4 regions of the Bacillus sp. NEAU-Y102 genome follow, and region 2 is predicted to be linked to each of the others. Evidence: riboswitches for the same ligand, from Rfam matches in the RefSeq annotation. Region 2 holds a riboswitch; each other region holds the start of a gene.
What was found. A riboswitch is a leader RNA that binds a small molecule or an ion and turns the genes downstream of it on or off. The one in region 2 is predicted to bind S-adenosylmethionine.

Region 1 (4,694 bases), on a different contig from region 2:
GCTAATGTTGATTTCCCTGCTCCATTATGTCCCAACAGTGCCACAATTTCTCCTTCATATATTGAAAGGTTTACATTTTCTAATACTTTTTGTTTATTAGGGTATGAAAATGATAAATTCTCCACTTTAAGTAATTCCTTGTTTTTAGTATTACCTTTTAATATGACTTGTTTCTCCATCCACTCTCTTATAACGTTGCTTACCTTTTCCTTTTGAAGGTTTTCCATTGGATATATTACGTCATTATTACTATCAAAATGTAATCTCTTTAATGCTTCGATGTAAATAGGCTCTCTTAAGCCAATACATGGTAATATATTTGACGCTAAGATTTCTTTTGGTGTTCCTATTGCAATGACTTTACCTTCATCAATTAATATAACTTTGTCTAAATCCAGCTTTAAAATTTCTTCTATCCTATGTTCGATAATAACAATCGTTTTATTATATTGCTCATGTATATCTTTCATAAGTTCTATCGTATGTAATGCGCTTAGCGGATCTAAGTTCGCTAACGGTTCATCGAACAATAATATATCCGCATTTGTTGTTAATAAACCAGCAAGAGAAACTGTTTGCTTTTGACCTCCTGATAATTCATGTGGACTTTGTTTATGAAACGTATGCATCTTCACCTTTCTTAATGAGTCCGAAACAATCTTTTTCATATCCTCTTGATTTACACATTCATTTTCTAAATAAAAAGCTACATCTTCTTCTACTGTCAGACCAATAAATTGAGCATCTTGATCTTGCAAAATTGTTCCCACATGTTTACTCTGTTCAAAAATACTGCCTTCCCTCGGATCTTTACCGGCAATTAATACGTTACCTGTACTAATCCCTTCATAAGAAAATGGAATTAGCCCATTGATACAATGAGCTAATGTCGACTTTCCTGAACCACTTCGTCCAGCAATTAGCACTTTTTCCCCAGGGTATATATGAAAGGTAATATCACTTAAAGTAGGCTGCGCAGCATGCCCGTATTGAAAGGTGAATTGTTCAAACGAAATAATTGGTTGCATGTTAACATCCCTACTTTTCAATTTTTAAATGTGCATGTTTCTTATTGGATTTCGCCAAGCCAATTGTAAGTGGCAATCCAAGAACTAAGAATACGATAACATCGGAAATTGTTGCTCCTAATACTTGTATAACAATTTTGTCAAATGGTTCTCCCATCACAATAATATCGAATGCCCCAGCAAATATAATAGCAATGACAATACCAACTAACCCAGTAATTGCCAAATAAGAAATATCTCCCTTGTTAAATGACCCGTTTTTCACACTAAAACCAACTCTTTTTTGAATAAGACCCATTGAAAAACCAATAATCCCTGAACTAATAACCCAGCCCCACCAAATCCCCCAGCCAGCAATCGTATCTGTTACGGTATGACCGATAAGTCCGATTAAGAGTCCTGCCACTGGACCAAATAATGCTCCAAAAACAGTTAATATAGCTAATGCTGGTTTAATAAATGTATTCGGTGCAATAGAAAATCCCCAAAGTCCTAATATCCCGTATAAGGCTGCTCCAATCCCGATTGCTACTACTAACTTTGTTGATAATTTATTCATTACAATTCCCCTCTCATATTGGTCAACTTTTATTATTCTATATTTATTTTAAAAATGAATTATGCATCGACACTTCCTTTCTATACAACAAAAAAATGACCTCTTACATAAGAGGTCATTTTCTTTCACGTTCAAGAATCCTCTTATCTTTCAAAAAACACATCGTGTCCTCTGCGGAATTAGCACCTTCCTATAAAATTGCATAGGGGTTGCTGAGGTTTCTTAGGGCCGTTCCCTCCACCTCTCTGGATAAGTATTAATTTGTAATTCGTATTATGGCACTAAAAAGCATAAATTTCAATACTTTTCTAACTATTTTTATTTTTCGTTAAATAGTACATTTAAATCATTGTATTCTTATCGGAATTATGAAATAATAAATTCAAAATCGTTTCGGGAGGAATGCATTATGAAAGTTATTGGTTTAATTGGGGGATTAAGTTGGGAATCTACATCATTATACTATAAACATATTAATACACTTACACTCTCTCAATACGATCAAAATGCGAAGCTAGTTTTATATAGTATGGACTTTGGAGAAGTAACTACTTTATTACAAAACCATCAATATGAAGAAGTAAAAAATGAACTAGTCACGGTTGCAAAGAAGGTTGAAAAATCTGGGGCTGACTGTTTATTAATGTGTTCAAATACTGTACATCTATTTGCCGAAGAAGTAGAACAAGCAATCTCTATCCCGTTTCTTCACATTGGCGATGTAAGTGCTAAAGAAATGGTAAAACAAAATATAAAACGTATCGGACTATTAGGAACAAAACAAACGATGGAGCAAGATTTCTATAAATCACGATTAGCGAAATATAACATTGAGACAATTATCCCAAATGAAGAGGAAAGAACAGTTATCCATCATGTCATATTAGATGAATTAAGTAAAGGGATCATTTCAGAAGCATCTAAAGAAAAGCTATTACAAATTACAAAGTCATTAATTCAAAACGGCGCTGAAGGTATACTATTAGGCTGTACTGAAATACCTTTACTCATCTCCCAAAATGATCTTACTGTTCCCGTTTTTGATACTGCTTTTTTACATGCAAATACTGCTGTGCAATTTGCTGGATAAGAATATACAAGCATAAAGGTACGAACCTCTATGCTTGTATATAGTTACGACTATTTCCCCCGCTATTTACGGGCAGTAAAACCCCCAACGATTAAAGTTTCACTTTATTTAAAAGAGATTCAATAACTGCAATTACTTCTTTTGAACCACCACATTCTAAAAAGCTATCATTAAGTTTTCGTATACCATGCTTATACTTTTCGTTTGAAAGAACATCTGTTACAGCCTCTTTTAAAGTGTGCACATTAACATGTTCTTTCAATAGTCTACGCGCTGCTTCCAGTTCAGTTAATCTTTGCGCTATCATAGGCTGATCTTTATCATGCGGTATTATTACAAATGGGACATTATAATGAATGGCATCGTGTACGCTATTCATGCCGCCATGTGTAATAAAAACATCCGCTTCATTTAATATTTCTGATTGAGGTACGTATGGAGCAATTATAAAATTATCTGGTGCTTTCTTAATTTTAGAAATATCATTTCTATCACCAATTGCCATTACAACTATCCCATCAAAATCTGAAAAAGTATCAATACAAGTATTAAAGAATGGTTCGAGTCCTTCAAGCAGTGTTCCCATTGAAATATAAATAACTTTCTTCTCTTTAAGTGATTCCAGTGGAAACTTTATATTTGTTTTACGCTTTGAAATACTCGGTCCAATAAAAATGTTATTTTCTCCGAACGATTCGCTATTAGGTTGGAAATAACGACTTGTGTATACGAGACAAACATCACCCTTATTATTCATAAATTGAAGATTATTCTTTGGTTTTACTCCAAATTCATGTTCCATCTGGTTTAGTAATTTTTCAGAGATCTCCTCTGGTTGGAATGGTATATCTGCATTTGGATGAAAAGGTAATGTCTTCAAAAACTCTGAAGGAATTAAAAATATAGGCGAGGACACTACACCTGGAACTTGTAAATACTCCTTTACTAACTCTCCCGCACCAAATATATCATAAATTACGAAATCAAAATTTATGCTTTCACTTAATTGTTTCGTAATTTCTAATATATATAAAGAAGTTTGAACATGCACATGAAAGAAAGCATTTAACCCAGATGAGGTTTCAGCATCAATAGAAATCTCCTTTAATAGATCCGGATGTGTATGTACAGTAGCTCCTAAATCTTCAATCCTATCTTTAAAGTTTGCAGTTGTAATATAATGTACGTTATCCCCTCGTTCAGTAAAGGCTTTCACTAAATTTAATGTAGGGTTTACATGTCCCTCTGCTGGAAAATTAACTACTAAAATATTTAGCACTTATTCCTCACTCCTTACATTTCACTGTTTTAATTAAAGCATACTGTTATTTGTACATGTAATCGTCCCCTAATAGTCCTAAAATGCTTGCTACATTATGTTGATAAATAATTTTCAGTCATCAACATAAAAAAAGCATCTACCTATGTAGATGCCTAACCGTGATAAGGAGTGTTCTGTGAGGTTAGAACAAGCTTCTCTGCTTGTCCTATGCTATCAATATATGATTTATTTTATAAAACGTGAATAGTTAATAGAATTATTTTATCCATTTTATATGATCAAATGGATAAAATACCATTTCTACTTTACCTATTATATTTGACTCATCAATAAGTCCAAGTGTATTCCTACTATCTTTACTATGATTACGATTATCCCCTAACACAAATAATTTATGCGTAGGAACTTTTATTTCTCTCAAATTTGAAAAACGATTGGATACTTGTGACATATCTAAATGTATATACGATTCATCACGCTTTTTACCGTTAATAAATACCTCATCCTCTTTTAGTTGTATGTTATCCCCCGATAATCCAATAATTCGTTTCACATAGTAAGTAGGCTCGTCTTCTTTTTTTATAATGACAACATCTCCATGATGAAAAGACGATAAACAGACGTTTACCTTATTAACAAGTATATAATCTTTTTCATTCAAAGTAGGTTGCATCGAAATTCCTTCTACCATACAAAATAAAAATGACTTATTAATAAAAATAACCCCTATTATAA
Region 2 (4,694 bases):
AGAAGGTACATCAGATAGAAGAAAGATTGAATCTATTATTCGTGAACCGGTGGAAATTGTTTGTACAAATGGTACAATTGGTTTATCGAAAATGGATGAGCTCGTTGATCAGTTTTTTGATAAGGAAGTGTATGTGCTAGTAGATGCTGATGATGCTGGAGAAAAGTTAAGGAAACAATTTCGAAAAGAATTTCCGCAAGCCGAGCATATCTATATTGATCGCTCGTACCGAGAAGTGGCAACTGCGCCATCTACACACTTAGCAAATGTATTATGGGGAGCCGACATTGACGTTTATACAGAATATTTACGGTAAGGAATGATAGAAGTGATTGATTGGACAGGAGCCGAAGCTACATCCCTAATAGAGAACGAAGAAAAAACAGTGTTATATGTATATACTCCAATGTGTGGAACATGCCAATTAGCAAAAAAGATGTTAACAGTCGTTGAGATGACAATTGAAGAGTTGAAAATTGGGATGTTAGATTTAAATTATGCTCCACATTTAGCAAAAGAGTATGGGATTGAAAGTGTACCTTGTTTACTTGTTTTTGAAAATGGGACACTGATGAAGAAGATATACGCATTTCATTCGGTTGAATATTTATATACGGAATTAAAGTAGGCGGCAAAATTTTTGCCGCCTCGACATATTTCTTGGGAAATATGTCGAGATGCAGGATGGATACAGTATTTGTCGAGCGAAAATAACAGGATTGCTCTTTAGTGAGAGGGAATGGTATGTAATAGAAAGTGATATGAAGGATGTGATTTAGGGTGAGATTATATTCTTTGCTTCAATCATTTGTAAATTACGCTAATGGTCAATATCATTTAGAGCCGCTTTTAAGACGAGAGGAAAAAACTGTTAATTTCCGTTTGGGAGATGAAAGTTGTTCGTTACAAATTTCAAGAGATTATATAGAGCTGGTACATGAGGAAAGAGGAACGGAACAAATCATTTGCTTAGACGAAAAGGATATAGAACAATTGGTTAATGGAAATGTACGATTGCAAATGTTAATGAACGATGGACGTGTACAATATTCGGGAACGTATCGAACGATGCTATTAGTCGAATCGATGTTTCATATATGTAAACCGATGTCAGTAGGTGCTTAAAATTCTGAAGGTTCATTTTTTGCGAAAATTTCTGTTGACATGGTGTTTGGATATTGATACAATTCAATTCATAAAATATAGACAATTTCATAAATTACAAATCAGACGAAAATTGAATCTGATTTCTCTTATCAAGAGAGGTGGAGGGACTGTGCCCTGTGAAGCCCGGCAACCGTCAACTTATGTTGAAATGGTGCCAATTCCTGCAAAGCAAATGCTTTGAGAGATGAGAGAGAGGGATAATGTTGTTATATACGCACATAAACCTTTCTGCTTCTCTAAAGCAGAAAGGTTTTTTTATTGTTTGAATGTGGAGGACATTCAAATAATAAAAGTAGTGATAACGGTGGACTACACGCATTAAACATAAAAAATTGCGGAGTCGACCTAAACAAAAAAGGGGTGAACATCATGATTCTATTAGAGAATGTAAAGAAAATATATAAAGCAAAAAGCGGTGATGTCACTGCTGTAGATAACGCCAATTTAAAAATAGAAAAAGGCGAAATATTTGGTGTTATCGGATATAGCGGCGCTGGGAAAAGTTCTTTAATCAGATTGTTTAACCAGTTAGAAAAACCGACTTCTGGCCAAATTACAATTGCGAATCGTGTTATATCAACAATTACAGGAAGTGAACTTCGTAAGGCAAGGCAAGAAATCGGAATGATTTTTCAACACTTCAACTTACTTTGGTCACGAACTGTACGTGAAAATATTGAGTTTCCACTTGAAATTGCAGGTGTTGATAAAACGAAGAGAAGAAAACGTGTTGATGAATTAATTCATCTTGTCGGATTAGAAGGAAGAGGAGACGCGTACCCATCTCAGCTGAGCGGGGGACAAAAACAACGCGTTGGGATTGCAAGAGCATTAGCTAACAACCCACAAGTACTTTTATGTGATGAAGCAACGTCGGCTCTTGATCCAGAAACGACAGATCAAATTTTGGATTTACTATTAGACATCAATAAGCGCCTTGGTTTAACAATTGTACTCATTACACATGAGATGCACGTAATTCGAAAGATTTGTAATCGAGTGGCGGTAATGGAGAGAGGAAAGATTGTAGAAACGGGTCCAGTACTTGATGTATTCCGTAATCCGAAGCAAGATATTACGAAACGATTTGTACAGCAGTTAACAGATTCTGAAGATACAAATGAAACGATTGAATGTTTAATTGAAAAATATCCAGATGGAAAAGTAATTCGTTTGCAGTTTATTGGTGAGGCTGTAGAAAGACCAGTGCTTCAACGATTGATGCAACGCAGTGATATAGAAGTTAGCATTTTGCAAGGAAATATCGCACAAACGAATAACGGTTCTTACGGTAGTTTAGTTGTTCATTTAAATGGTGAGGAAACAGCGATCCAGCAAGCAATAGAAGGAATTCATCAAGATCAAGTAGAGCTGGAGGTGATTGCACATGGATAAGTTACTCGCAAATGTTGATTGGAATCAAATGTTAGAAGCAACGGGTGAAACGTTATATATGACGGCAATCGCAGCTCTTGCGACATTTGTTTTAGGACTAATTTTAGGATTGTTACTCTTCATGACAGCAAAAGATAATTTATGGGAAAACAAATCAATTAATACGGTGATTGGAGCATTCGTAAATATATTCCGTTCTATACCGTTCATCATTTTAATTATTTTATTAATCCCATTCACAAAGATTCTTCTTGGAACAATTCTTGGAGCAAGTGCAGCGCTGCCGGCTTTAATTATTGGAGCGGCACCATTCTACGCGAGAATGGTTGAAATCGCACTTCGCGAAATTGATAAAGGTGTAATTGAAGCTTCAAAAGCAATGGGAGCAAAAACAAGCACAATTATTTTGAAAGTGTTAATTCCAGAATCGTTACCAGCATTAGTATCTGGTATTACGGTTACGACAATTGCTTTAGTAGGATATACAGCAATGGCGGGAGTTGTTGGTGCTGGTGGCCTTGGAACACTTGCTTACTTAGAAGGATTCCAAAGAGGAAATAACGATGTAACAATCGTTGCGACAATTTGTGTATTACTAGTTGTATTTTTAATTCAGTGGATTGGTGATAGTTTAACGACTCGAATAGATAAACGATAATAAAAAATGGGAGGATGTTTCAAATGAAAAAATTATTACTTACAGCACTTATTTCAACTTCAATTTTTGGCTTAGCTGCTTGTGGCGGGAAAGATAAAGATGAAAAGAAGCTTGTTGTTGGTGCTTCTAACGTACCGCACGCTGAAATTTTAGAAAAGGCAAAACCGTTACTTGAGAAAAAAGGAATTGAATTAGAAGTGAAAAAATTCCAAGATTACGTGTTGCCAAATAAATCGTTAGCGGATAAGGATTTAGATGCAAACTACTTCCAGCACATTCCGTATTTAGAAAAAGAAATTAAAGATAAAAAGTATGACTTTGAAGTAGCAGGGAAAATTCATTTAGAGCCAATTGGTGTATATTCTCAAAAATATAAGAGCTTAAAAGAACTTCCGGACGGAGCGACAATTATTATGAGTAATTCTGTTGCTGACCATGGACGTGGTTTAGCAATTTTACAAAAAGAAGGTATTTTAAAAGTTAAAGATGGGGTAGATCCAGTTAAAGCAACTCCAAAAGATATTGCAGATAATCCGAAAAATCTAAAATTCAAAACGGATATCGAGCCTGGTTTATTGCCACAAGTGTATAACAATAAAGAAGGCGACGCTGTTTTAATTAACTCTAACTATGCAATTGATGCAAAGTTAAATCCGGAAAAAGATGCAATTGCAATTGAAGGAAATGATTCACCGTACGCAAACATAGTAGCTGTTCGTAAAGGCGATAAAGATAAGAAAGAGATTAAAGCTCTTGTAGAAGTATTACATTCTAAAGAAATTGAAGACTTCATTAATAAAGAATATAAAGGGGCAGTTGTTCCTGTAAAAGAATAATTGCTGAAAAGGGCTGGTGTATGCCAGCCTTTTTTATAACTACATAACTATAGGGGAGAAGGGGACATCATATGAGAAAGATTCTATTGTCAGTTGTTACAGCGCTGTCTGTATTTACATTAGCTGCTTGCGGAGGGAAAGAAGAGAATAAGCTTGTTGTTGGAGCTTCTAACGTGCCGCACGCTGTTATTTTAGAGAAAGCACAGCCAATCTTAGAGAAAAAAGGCATTAAGTTAGAGATTAAAAAGTTCCAGGATTATGTACTGCCAAATAAAGCGTTAGCGGATAAGGAAATTGATGCGAACTACTTCCAACACATTCCTTATTTAGATAAAGAAATTCAAGAAAAGGGATATAAAATTGTAAACGCAGGAAAAATCCATTTAGAGCCAATGGGGATTTATTCTAAGAAATATAAAAGTTTAAAAGAATTGCCAGATGGCGGAACAGTTATTATGAGTAATAACGTAGCGGAGCGTGGCCGTATGCTCGCATTGTTACAAAAAGGCGGCGTTATTAAATTAAAAGACGGTGTAGATGTTGTTAAAGCGACAGTAAAAGATGTTGTAGAAAATCCGAAAAACTTAAAGTTTAAAACAGATGTAGAGCCTGGATTGTCACCAAAGCTGTATGAAAAT
Region 3 (4,694 bases), on a different contig from region 2:
ATCTTTTACAATTTCATAAGAGGTTACTGTATGGCCCGCTTCTTTTAACAATTCATGTAATAGTTGTCCGCTCTTATCCGTTTCTTCCGTACGTGTATCGGAAATCGTAACAATCTTGCAACGCACTTCTTTTGGAGCTTGTTTTTTATGTTCAGTTACACTCATTTTTTATCTTTCCTTTCTTAAAGACTTTTCTTCATTTTATCATACATATCTTTACACAATTATGTATGAAGCCAATCATGCGCCATGATACAATATAAGTATACTAATCCACAAAAAGGAAAGTGCACTTTCTTATACTCCTAGACTACACATCTTTAGTTACTCTTTATATTTTCTACATAATAGAATTCAATTTTAAAACTTGTACTAAAAAATAAATTGGAGGTCTACATAGTATGGAACTTTATAAAAAATTAACAACAACATTCATCCTCTTATTCGTCGCTTCAATCACTGTCGGCTTTTCCTTAAAAGGCGCAATTCCATACGCTACATTAGTAAGCATTATATTCGCGACACTATTTTTACTAAGCAGTGCCTTTTGCGCAGGTAAAGCACGTCAAATGAACGGTTGATTACATATGTTCCAGAAGAAACCCACCCTTTGTAAATCATATAAAAAGGAAATACAAACGTATGAAAAGGCTTGGATTCATATGCCATTTCCAGCAAGTGGCATGACTAATATGAAAAAGTATATTGAGCTAGATGGAGAAGTATATTGTAGTTCATGTATTCAAATTGTAAGTAAAACGAAATAAAAAAAGCTTTGCGCTCACCGCGCAAAGCTTTTTTTCATATATTATAGACCAGCTTGCTCTTTTAAAGCTGCAGCTTTGTCTGTACGTTCCCATGAAAGATCTACATCAGTACGTCCGAAGTGGCCGTAAGCTGCTGTTTGTTTGTAAATTGGGCGACGTAAGTCTAGCATTTTAATAATACCAGCTGGGCGAAGATCGAAGTTGTTACGAACTAGTTCTACTAGTACGTCTTCAGATACTTTACCTGTGCCGAATGTATCAACTGAAATTGATACTGGTTGTGCTACACCGATTGCGTATGCAAGTTGTACTTCTGCTTTGTCAGCAAGACCAGCTGCTACGATGTTTTTCGCAACATAACGAGCTGCATATGCTGCTGAACGGTCAACTTTTGTTGCATCTTTACCAGAGAATGCACCGCCGCCATGGCGAGCATATCCACCGTAAGTATCAACGATGATTTTACGTCCTGTTAAACCAGCATCACCTTGTGGTCCACCAATTACGAAGCGGCCAGTTGGATTAATGAAGAATTTCGTTTCTCCATCCATTAATTCTGCTGGTACTACAGCTTTAATTACGTGCTCTTTTAAGTCGCGATCGATTTCTTCCCATGTAACATCTGGGTGATGTTGTGTAGAAATTACGATAGTATCAACACGTACTGGTTTACCATTTTCATCATACTCAACTGTAACTTGCGTTTTTCCATCTGGACGTAAGTATGACAATGTATCATCTTTACGTACTTCAGTTAAACGGCGAGCTAATTTGTGAGCAAGCGAGATTGGAAGTGGCATTAATTCTTGTGTTTCATTACATGCAAAACCAAACATTAAACCTTGGTCTCCTGCACCAATTGCCTCAATCTCAGCGTCAGTCATTTGACCTTCGCGTGCTTCTAGCGCTTGGTCAACACCCATAGCGATGTCAGCAGACTGCTCATCGATAGATGTTAAAACAGCACAAGTTTCTGCATCGAATCCGTATTTTGCGCGTGTGTAACCAATGCCTTGAATTGTTTCACGAACGATTTTCGGAATATCTACGTAAGTAGAAGTCGTAATTTCCCCCGCTACCAATACTAAACCAGTTGTTACAGTTGTTTCACAAGCTACACGTGCATTTGCGTCTTTTGATAAGATCGCATCTAAAATTGAATCAGAAATTTGGTCACAAATTTTATCTGGATGTCCTTCAGTTACAGACTCAGATGTGAACAGATGACGTTTTTTTGTCATGTGGTAAACCTCCCTACAGTAATTGTATATATTGTACGGAACTCATCCTTAATTTGCCACAAACTGCGACATACATTTATTCTCCCACACAAGCATACAGAAAAACCTTTCCTACTTTACATAGAGGAAAGGTTTAATTTGCTACTTGCATACTGCTTTTTGCCCTTCGCTCTTATCGTTCGAGACCTGTAGCCTCGCACAGGTTTTAGCACCTATTCACCTGCATTTATCAATACAAGTGAGGTTGCTGGGCTTCATCGGGCCTGTCCCTCCGCCAGCTCGGGATAAGAGAGTATCCGTCCCAACCTATACTAAAGAAATGATATTCATTTGTCAATTAATATTCACATTTTCCTGAAAGTTTTTCTCAATACGCCTAAAATGAAATATTAATAGGGAAATAATACATTCACACAAACAAAAAGAAATAAATAGTATACATTATTTATATAATTGTGTTATACTATTGTTGGGGATTACGAGAAATATTTCATTAAATGAAAAGGATGGTATATAAATATGAGTACTGTGAATGTCCAAATTGGTTTACACGAATTATTGAACGGAAGCAATGCACAGATTCAACTAAGTGTTCCGCAATTAGTGGAAAAAGTATTAATGCGAAATGAAGGGAAATTAACTTCTACTGGTGCCGTTTCTGCTTCAACAGGAAAATATACAGGACGTTCTCCTAAAGATAAATTTATTGTGAAAGAAGCATCGGTTGCTGACAAAATTGCTTGGGGAGCTGTGAACCAACCGATTTCTGAAGAACATTTTAATAAATTATATACTAAAGTTTTAGAATACTTAAAAGAAAAAGAAGAGTTATTCGTCTTCAAAGGATTTGCAGGCGCTGACCGCAATTACCGCCTACCAATTCAAGTTATTAATGAATATGCATGGCACAATTTATTTGTACATCAATTATTCATTCGTCCAACTGAAGAAGAATTAACAACTCATGAGTCAGGGTTCACAATTGTTTCTGCACCGAATTTCAAAGCTGATCCAGCTGTTGACGGTACAAACTCTGAAGCATTCATTATGGTTTCATTCGAAAAACGTATTGTACTAATTGGTGGTACAGAATACGCTGGAGAAATGAAAAAATCAATCTTCTCTATTATGAACTTCTTACTACCTGAACAAGATATTCTTTCTATGCATTGCTCTGCAAACGTAGGTGAAGAAGGTGACGTAGCACTATTCTTCGGTTTATCTGGAACAGGTAAAACAACCTTATCTGCTGATCCAAACCGTAAATTAATCGGTGATGATGAGCACGGTTGGTCTGATAACGGTGTATTCAATATTGAAGGCGGTTGCTATGCAAAATGTGTAAACCTTTCTCACGAGAAAGAACCACAAATTTTCGATGCAATCAAATTCGGATCTGTTTTAGAAAACGTTATCATTAATAACCAAACGCGTATCGCAGACTACAACGATACTACTTTAACAGAAAATACTCGTGCTGCATACCCTATGCATGCGATCGACAATATCGTACTGCCAAGTGTTGCTGGACACCCAAATACTATTATTTTCTTAACTGCTGATGCATCTGGCGTATTGCCTCCAATCAGTAAGTTATCAAAAGAGCAAGCTATGTATCATTTCTTAAGTGGTTACACTAGTAAACTAGCAGGAACAGAGCGCGGTGTTACATCTCCGCAAGCTACATTCTCAACTTGCTTCGGTTCACCATTCTTACCACTTGATGCATCTCGCTACGCTGAAATGCTTGGTGAAAAAATCGAGAAACACGATGCGAAAGTATTCCTAGTAAACACTGGCTGGACTGGCGGCGAATACGGCGTTGGTAAACGTATGAACTTAGGTTATACTCGTGCAATGATTCAAGCAGCATTAAGCGGTGAACTTGCAAAAACTGAAACAGCTAAACATGACATCTTCGGTCTTGAAGTTCCACTTCACGTACCAGGTGTACCTGACGAAGTGTTAATGCCTGAACAAACTTGGGCTGATAAAGCTGCTTACAAAGCAAAAGCAATCGAGCTTGCAAATGAATTCAAAGAGAACTTCAAAAAGTTCGAAAGCGTTTCTGAAGATATTATTAACTTAGGCGGCCCAATCGCTTAAATTAACACTTTCTGTTGGAATAACCCTTTACTCATATGAATAAGTGTCGTGTAACCGTAAAGTTTCGCGTACTCACCGACAAAACCCAATGCGGCTTAACGGTTACACACACTTACATAAAAAAGAAGCTTATGTTTTTACGTAAGCTTCTTTTTATATCTTATATAAAGTGAAACGTTAATCTCTTCATCTGTGACTTAGTTCGATAAATTACAGAAAATTCATTTTATAATCATTCATTTTTAGTTTTTTATGATACAATTTACATATACAGGAAAGGGTGAAGCCTATGAAAAATTTTTCTCGTGCAGGAAAAATTTTATTCATTTACGGAGCGATCCAAATTTTTTGGGGACTTGTAATGCTTAACGTTAATTTATTTGAGCATACAAGTGAAACGATAAAATATATTATTCTAATTATCGGAATAATTTGTTGTATTATATCCAAATTTTTTAAAGAACATAAAAGTCCTACTAATACGTGATTTCATGTTAACTTATTAGAAGCAGAAACCTGCATTTCAGGCAAAGTTTCGCTTCCTGTTGTACTATCCATCACTGAATCACTTATCCCAGAG
Region 4 (4,694 bases), on a different contig from region 2:
CCTTCTTTCTGAAAATTATATACAATATATTATTGAAAATTAAGAAAATAAGCAAGATAAAAACCTTACAAATTTAAGCGTGTTGTATGGTATAGTGAGAAAGTATGTTTGGGGAGAAGGAAGGAGATTATACGATGAATATACCTACTCAAACTCCTTCATTATCGGAAACGATGAAAGAGTGGCATTATGCATTAGCATATGAAATTAAACATTGGAAAACGATAGGTGGTAGTAAAATTTCTATCATGAACGGTCGTTTTTTATATACAGATTATGAGAATACAGTGTATGTATTTCAGCTTATTTCGGAAGTAAGTTTACCTGAAGGTTCACCAATTCGAATTGAGTTCGATGGTGAGGAAGCGACAGGAGAAGTATTATCTGTACATGGATTAGAAATAGAATTGAAATTAAATGATTATATACAAGGTGAAATAAGAGAAGCGGTTTTATACAGTGAACCGTGGCAACTTTTAGAGCAACTGCAAGAGCGATTGAAAGAAGCACGTAAAGATAAGCTAAAACGTAATCGTATAAAGCGTCTCGTTGATGGGACGAGCAGTCCGAAGCATATTGAGAAGATGAAAAATCCGAAAAATGAACTAGCATATCGTTCGTTTTACAATCCGACAACGTACGTATGGGGACCGCCTGGAACAGGGAAGTCGTACAATTTATCACGTATTATTTCGGCTCATTACCAAAAAGGAAAATCGGTACTTGTGTTAGCTCATAGTAATGCGGCAGTGGACGTATTAATGAGCGAAGTAACGAAACAAATTGAGAAGAAAAAGAAATGGACACCTGGCGAAATTGTTCGTTACGGTTATAGTCAACATGAACATATACGAAATCATGAAACATTACTTACGTCGAAGCTAGTTGAAACGACGAACGGATCTTGGGGAGAAGAAAGACTCTATTTAGAAGAAACACGACAAGATCTTCGTGAAAAGATTTTATCATATAAAGCGACTTCTGCTGATAAGAAGCGTATACAAGAGATTGAAAGTGATCTTCGAAAGCAAAAAGCGAAAATTAAAGAAGTAGAAAAAGAATATATTGAAAATGCGAAAGTAATTGGTGCAACTCTATCAAAATGTGCAATTGATGCGCTAATTTATGAGCGTACATTTGATTTAGTTGTCGTAGATGAAGTGAGTATGGCGTTCGTTCCGCAAATCGCATTAGCTGCTTCACTTGGAAAACGTATCGTTGTTTGTGGCGACTTTTTACAATTACCTCCAATTGCGATGGCGAACCATGAACTTGTTCGCAAATGGCTTGGGGAAGATATGTTTTACCATGCTGGGATTGTTGAGTCTGTTAATAAATCAGAAGCACATCCGAACCTATTTATGTTGCAGGAACAAAGACGTATGCATGCGGATATATCGAAGTTTACGAATTCGTTTATTTATAAAAATAGAGTATACGATCATCCGTCTGTTTCAGAGCGTAAAGAACTTGCGCAATTGCAGCCGTTCGCAAATGAAGCGAGTGTTTTATTTGATACGAGCAAAATGGGAGCTTTTTCGTTAAAAGATGCGGCTTCTGGTTCACGTTTTAACATTATGTCTGGTTTAGTAGCGATGCAAATGATGTTAATCGGATTGTTAGACGGTGTTCAGTCGATTGGTGTTGTGACACCTTACAGGGCGCAGTCACGCTTTTTATCAACGTGTATTAGAGAAATGTTGCAGAGAACGAAATATCAAAACATACCAGTTTTAGCGGCGACAGTTCATAAGTTCCAAGGTTCTGAAAGAGATATGATGATCTTTGATACGGTTGACAGTTATCCGCAAGAACGACCTGGCGTATTATTCTTTGATCACAAAAACCATCGCCTCGTCAATGTAGCAGTGACAAGAGCGAGAGGGAAGTTCATTCAATTATCAGATTGCCATTATATGCGTAAAAACCTTTCGAGAAAACAAGCGTTATCACAATTAACAGCTCATATAGAACGTCATGGAGATGTGTATGATCGCACGACATCAAGACAATTGTGGGAACGGAAAATTTCGAAACGTTTACGCTGGTTTATGGAAATGAATCTTGAAGAGCCGAAAGGGTTATTAAAAGATATTTTAGCCGCAAAACGAAAAATTATTATTTCACTTCCAAGTACAAAACAAGTGGATAAGCGAGTATGGCAAGCGTTAATGCGTACAAATGCACAGATAACAGTTTATAGTGATGGACCAGTTCCACTGAAAAATGTAAAGTTACAAAGACAAAATAAAGCATTCCCGTTTATCGTAATTGATGATGAAATCTTCTGGGCAGGCGCACCGCTTACATCTCAAATGATGTTTGAAGGTAGTACAGAATTTCCGTACGTATGTGCCAGACTGCAAGCGCCAGAAACAATTGGTGTATTAAAAGGATTTTTAGATATTCGGTAAATTCGGATAGGAATTCCTTGACTTTTATTTGGAATGAACTTAGAATGAATGTAATTTAATATAATTTTATGAAAATTCTTATCGCGAGAGGTGGAGGGACTGGCCCTATGATACCTCGGCAGCGGATTCGTTATGAATACTGTGCCAATTCCAGCAAGGTAACTTGAAAGATAAGAAAGAAGCTCATTTTGATTGTATATACAGAAGCCTCTTTCTATCTTTTAGAAAGAGGCTTTTTTACGTGAAAATAAAAGGAGGAAGAACAATGGGAGCGACAGGAGTAACGTCACAAAGAAAAACAATTGAAGAGAGTATCGAAAGAAATAAGGAAAAGTACATAGAAACAAGTCATGATATTCATGCGAATCCGGAGATTGGAAACCAAGAGTTTTACGCATCCAGAACGTTAAGCTTATTACTAGGTAGTGCAGGATTTCAGCTGCAACACAATATAGCTGGACATGAAACAGGTTTTATCGCGCGAAAAAGTTCAGGAAAACAAGGACCAGTCATTGCATTTTTAGCGGAGTATGACGCTTTACCAGGACTAGGTCATGCGTGTGGTCACAATTTAATTGGCACAATTAGCGTTGCAGCAGCAATCGCATTATCAGAAACGCTTGAAGAAATTGGCGGGGAAGTTGTCGTGTTTGGTACACCAGCAGAAGAAGGCGGGCCAAATGGTAGCGCGAAATCAAGTTATGTAAAGGCAGGTTTATTTAAAGACATTGATGCGGCGCTTATGATTCATCCGAGCGCAAAGACAGCGACAACGAGTCCTTCATTAGCAGTCGATCCACTTGATTTTCATTTTTACGGAAAAACAGCTCACGCTGCAGCCTCACCAGAAGAAGGGATTAATGCATTAGATGCGGTTATTCAGCTCTATAACAGTATTAACGCACTTCGCCAACAACTTCCGTCAGACGTGAAAATTCATGGCGTTATTACAGAAGGCGGAAAAGCACCTAACATTATTCCTGACTACGCCGCGGCAAGGTTCTTCATCCGCGCAGCAACGCGAAAAAGATGTGCAGAAGTAACAGAAAAAGTAAGAAACATTGCTGAGGGAGCAGCGTTAGCAACAGGTGCAAAAGTAAAAATTCATCAATTCCAAAATGAAATCGATGAATTACTCGTAACAAAAACATATAACGATATCGTAGCGGAAGAATTAGAACTATTAGGTGAAGAGGTAAATCGTAAAGAAAGAGTAGGGATCGGTTCAACCGACGCAGGAAACGTAAGTCAAGTCGTACCGACAATTCATCCGTACATTAAAATCGGACCAGATGACTTAATTGCACATACGAATGAATTTAGAGAAGCAGCACGTTCAGAACTTGGAGATAAAGCATTAATTACATCGGCAAAAGCATTAGCAAATACGGCGTATCGATTAATTACGGAAGAAGGGTTGTTAGAGAAGGTGAAGGAGGAGTTTAGAGAGGTGCAGAGGAATCAGGGGTAAGGCACTTTTTCGAATATAAATCTAATTCATATGCAGAAATAATAGAAAAGAACATTGAAAAAAATCAATGTTCTTTTCTATTTATGAATCATTTGTTTCTTCATTAATTTTGAGGATGAATTTCTTTATTGATATCTTGGATCTGGTCTAGTCTAGTTTAATAGTAACGGTGATCTGTGAGTTCGAATTGCATTAAAGGATAATAACTAGAGAATGTGTTGTAATTAAAATTTATATTTCTATATTAATTTGTAAAATAAATTCACTTTATGTTATTATATTTCCCTTGGACTGACAGTTTATAAAATGTATAGTGAATATTTGAAAAGTTAAAATAGGGGATGTATTACGTTGAAATGGTTATCTTGGGACAGAAATTTAAAAACTAGATTGATTGGCGAAACTATGTTCAATACATTGTTTTGGATGTATTTTCCGTTTATGGCAATATACTATAGCGATGCTTTTGGTAAAGCAATTGGCGGAATTTTAATGGCAATTATACCTCTTGTAGGCATAATAGGTAATTTGTTAGGTGGATATTTAGCTGATCGATTAGGGCGTCGACCTGTCATGCTATTAGGCACAATCATACAAGTAGCAATGTTTGCAGTTTTTGCTTTATCTCATTCACATTGGATTAATTATTTAGCCTATATCGGTATTGGAATTAGCGGGGCAATATACAGTCCAGCAAGTTCTGCAATGATAGCTGATATAGTGCCAGAAAAGGATAGAAGGGTGGTCTTTGCCACTTTTGTTACAGCAAATAATATTGGTGCTGTATTTGGACCAGTGTTAGGTTCATT

Region 1: another riboswitch for S-adenosylmethionine. It lies ahead of ACYFX0_RS29720 (ECF-type riboflavin transporter substrate-binding protein); the one in region 2 lies ahead of ACYFX0_RS25245 (methionine ABC transporter ATP-binding protein).
Region 3: another riboswitch for S-adenosylmethionine. It lies ahead of metK (methionine adenosyltransferase); the one in region 2 lies ahead of ACYFX0_RS25245 (methionine ABC transporter ATP-binding protein).
Region 4: another riboswitch for S-adenosylmethionine. It lies ahead of ACYFX0_RS00445 (M20 family metallopeptidase); the one in region 2 lies ahead of ACYFX0_RS25245 (methionine ABC transporter ATP-binding protein).

Annotation. Positions count from the first base shown of each region.
Region 1 is NZ_JBTWFK010000019.1:47,796-52,489, reverse strand. It holds gene ACYFX0_RS29725 (ABC transporter ATP-binding protein) at 1-1,028, opposite strand, end outside; gene ACYFX0_RS29720 (ECF-type riboflavin transporter substrate-binding protein) at 1,039-1,587, opposite strand; SAM riboswitch class I at 1,728-1,843, opposite strand; gene ACYFX0_RS29715 (aspartate/glutamate racemase family protein) at 1,997-2,677, shown strand; gene ACYFX0_RS29710 (macrolide family glycosyltransferase) at 2,769-3,956, opposite strand; gene lepB (signal peptidase I) at 4,216-4,694, opposite strand, start outside.
Region 2 is NZ_JBTWFK010000012.1:89,404-94,097, forward strand. It holds gene ACYFX0_RS25230 (toprim domain-containing protein) at 1-316, shown strand, start outside; gene ACYFX0_RS25235 (thioredoxin family protein) at 320-628, shown strand; gene ACYFX0_RS25240 (hypothetical protein) at 781-1,125, shown strand; SAM riboswitch class I at 1,251-1,358, shown strand; gene ACYFX0_RS25245 (methionine ABC transporter ATP-binding protein) at 1,537-2,562, shown strand; gene ACYFX0_RS25250 (methionine ABC transporter permease) at 2,555-3,220, shown strand; gene metQ (methionine ABC transporter substrate-binding lipoprotein MetQ) at 3,244-4,056, shown strand; gene metQ (methionine ABC transporter substrate-binding lipoprotein MetQ) at 4,128-4,694, shown strand, end outside.
Region 3 is NZ_JBTWFK010000003.1:435,243-439,936, forward strand. It holds gene ACYFX0_RS11685 (MogA/MoaB family molybdenum cofactor biosynthesis protein) at 1-165, opposite strand, end outside; gene ACYFX0_RS11690 (hypothetical protein) at 402-581, shown strand; gene ACYFX0_RS11695 (hypothetical protein) at 588-767, shown strand; gene metK (methionine adenosyltransferase) at 809-2,008, opposite strand; SAM riboswitch class I at 2,178-2,299, opposite strand; gene pckA (phosphoenolpyruvate carboxykinase (ATP)) at 2,528-4,114, shown strand; gene ACYFX0_RS11710 (hypothetical protein) at 4,404-4,601, shown strand.
Region 4 is NZ_JBTWFK010000001.1:96,325-101,018, reverse strand. It holds gene ACYFX0_RS00450 (AAA domain-containing protein) at 105-2,414, shown strand; SAM riboswitch class I at 2,490-2,591, shown strand; gene ACYFX0_RS00445 (M20 family metallopeptidase) at 2,680-3,885, shown strand; gene ACYFX0_RS00440 (MDR family MFS transporter) at 4,237-4,694, shown strand, end outside.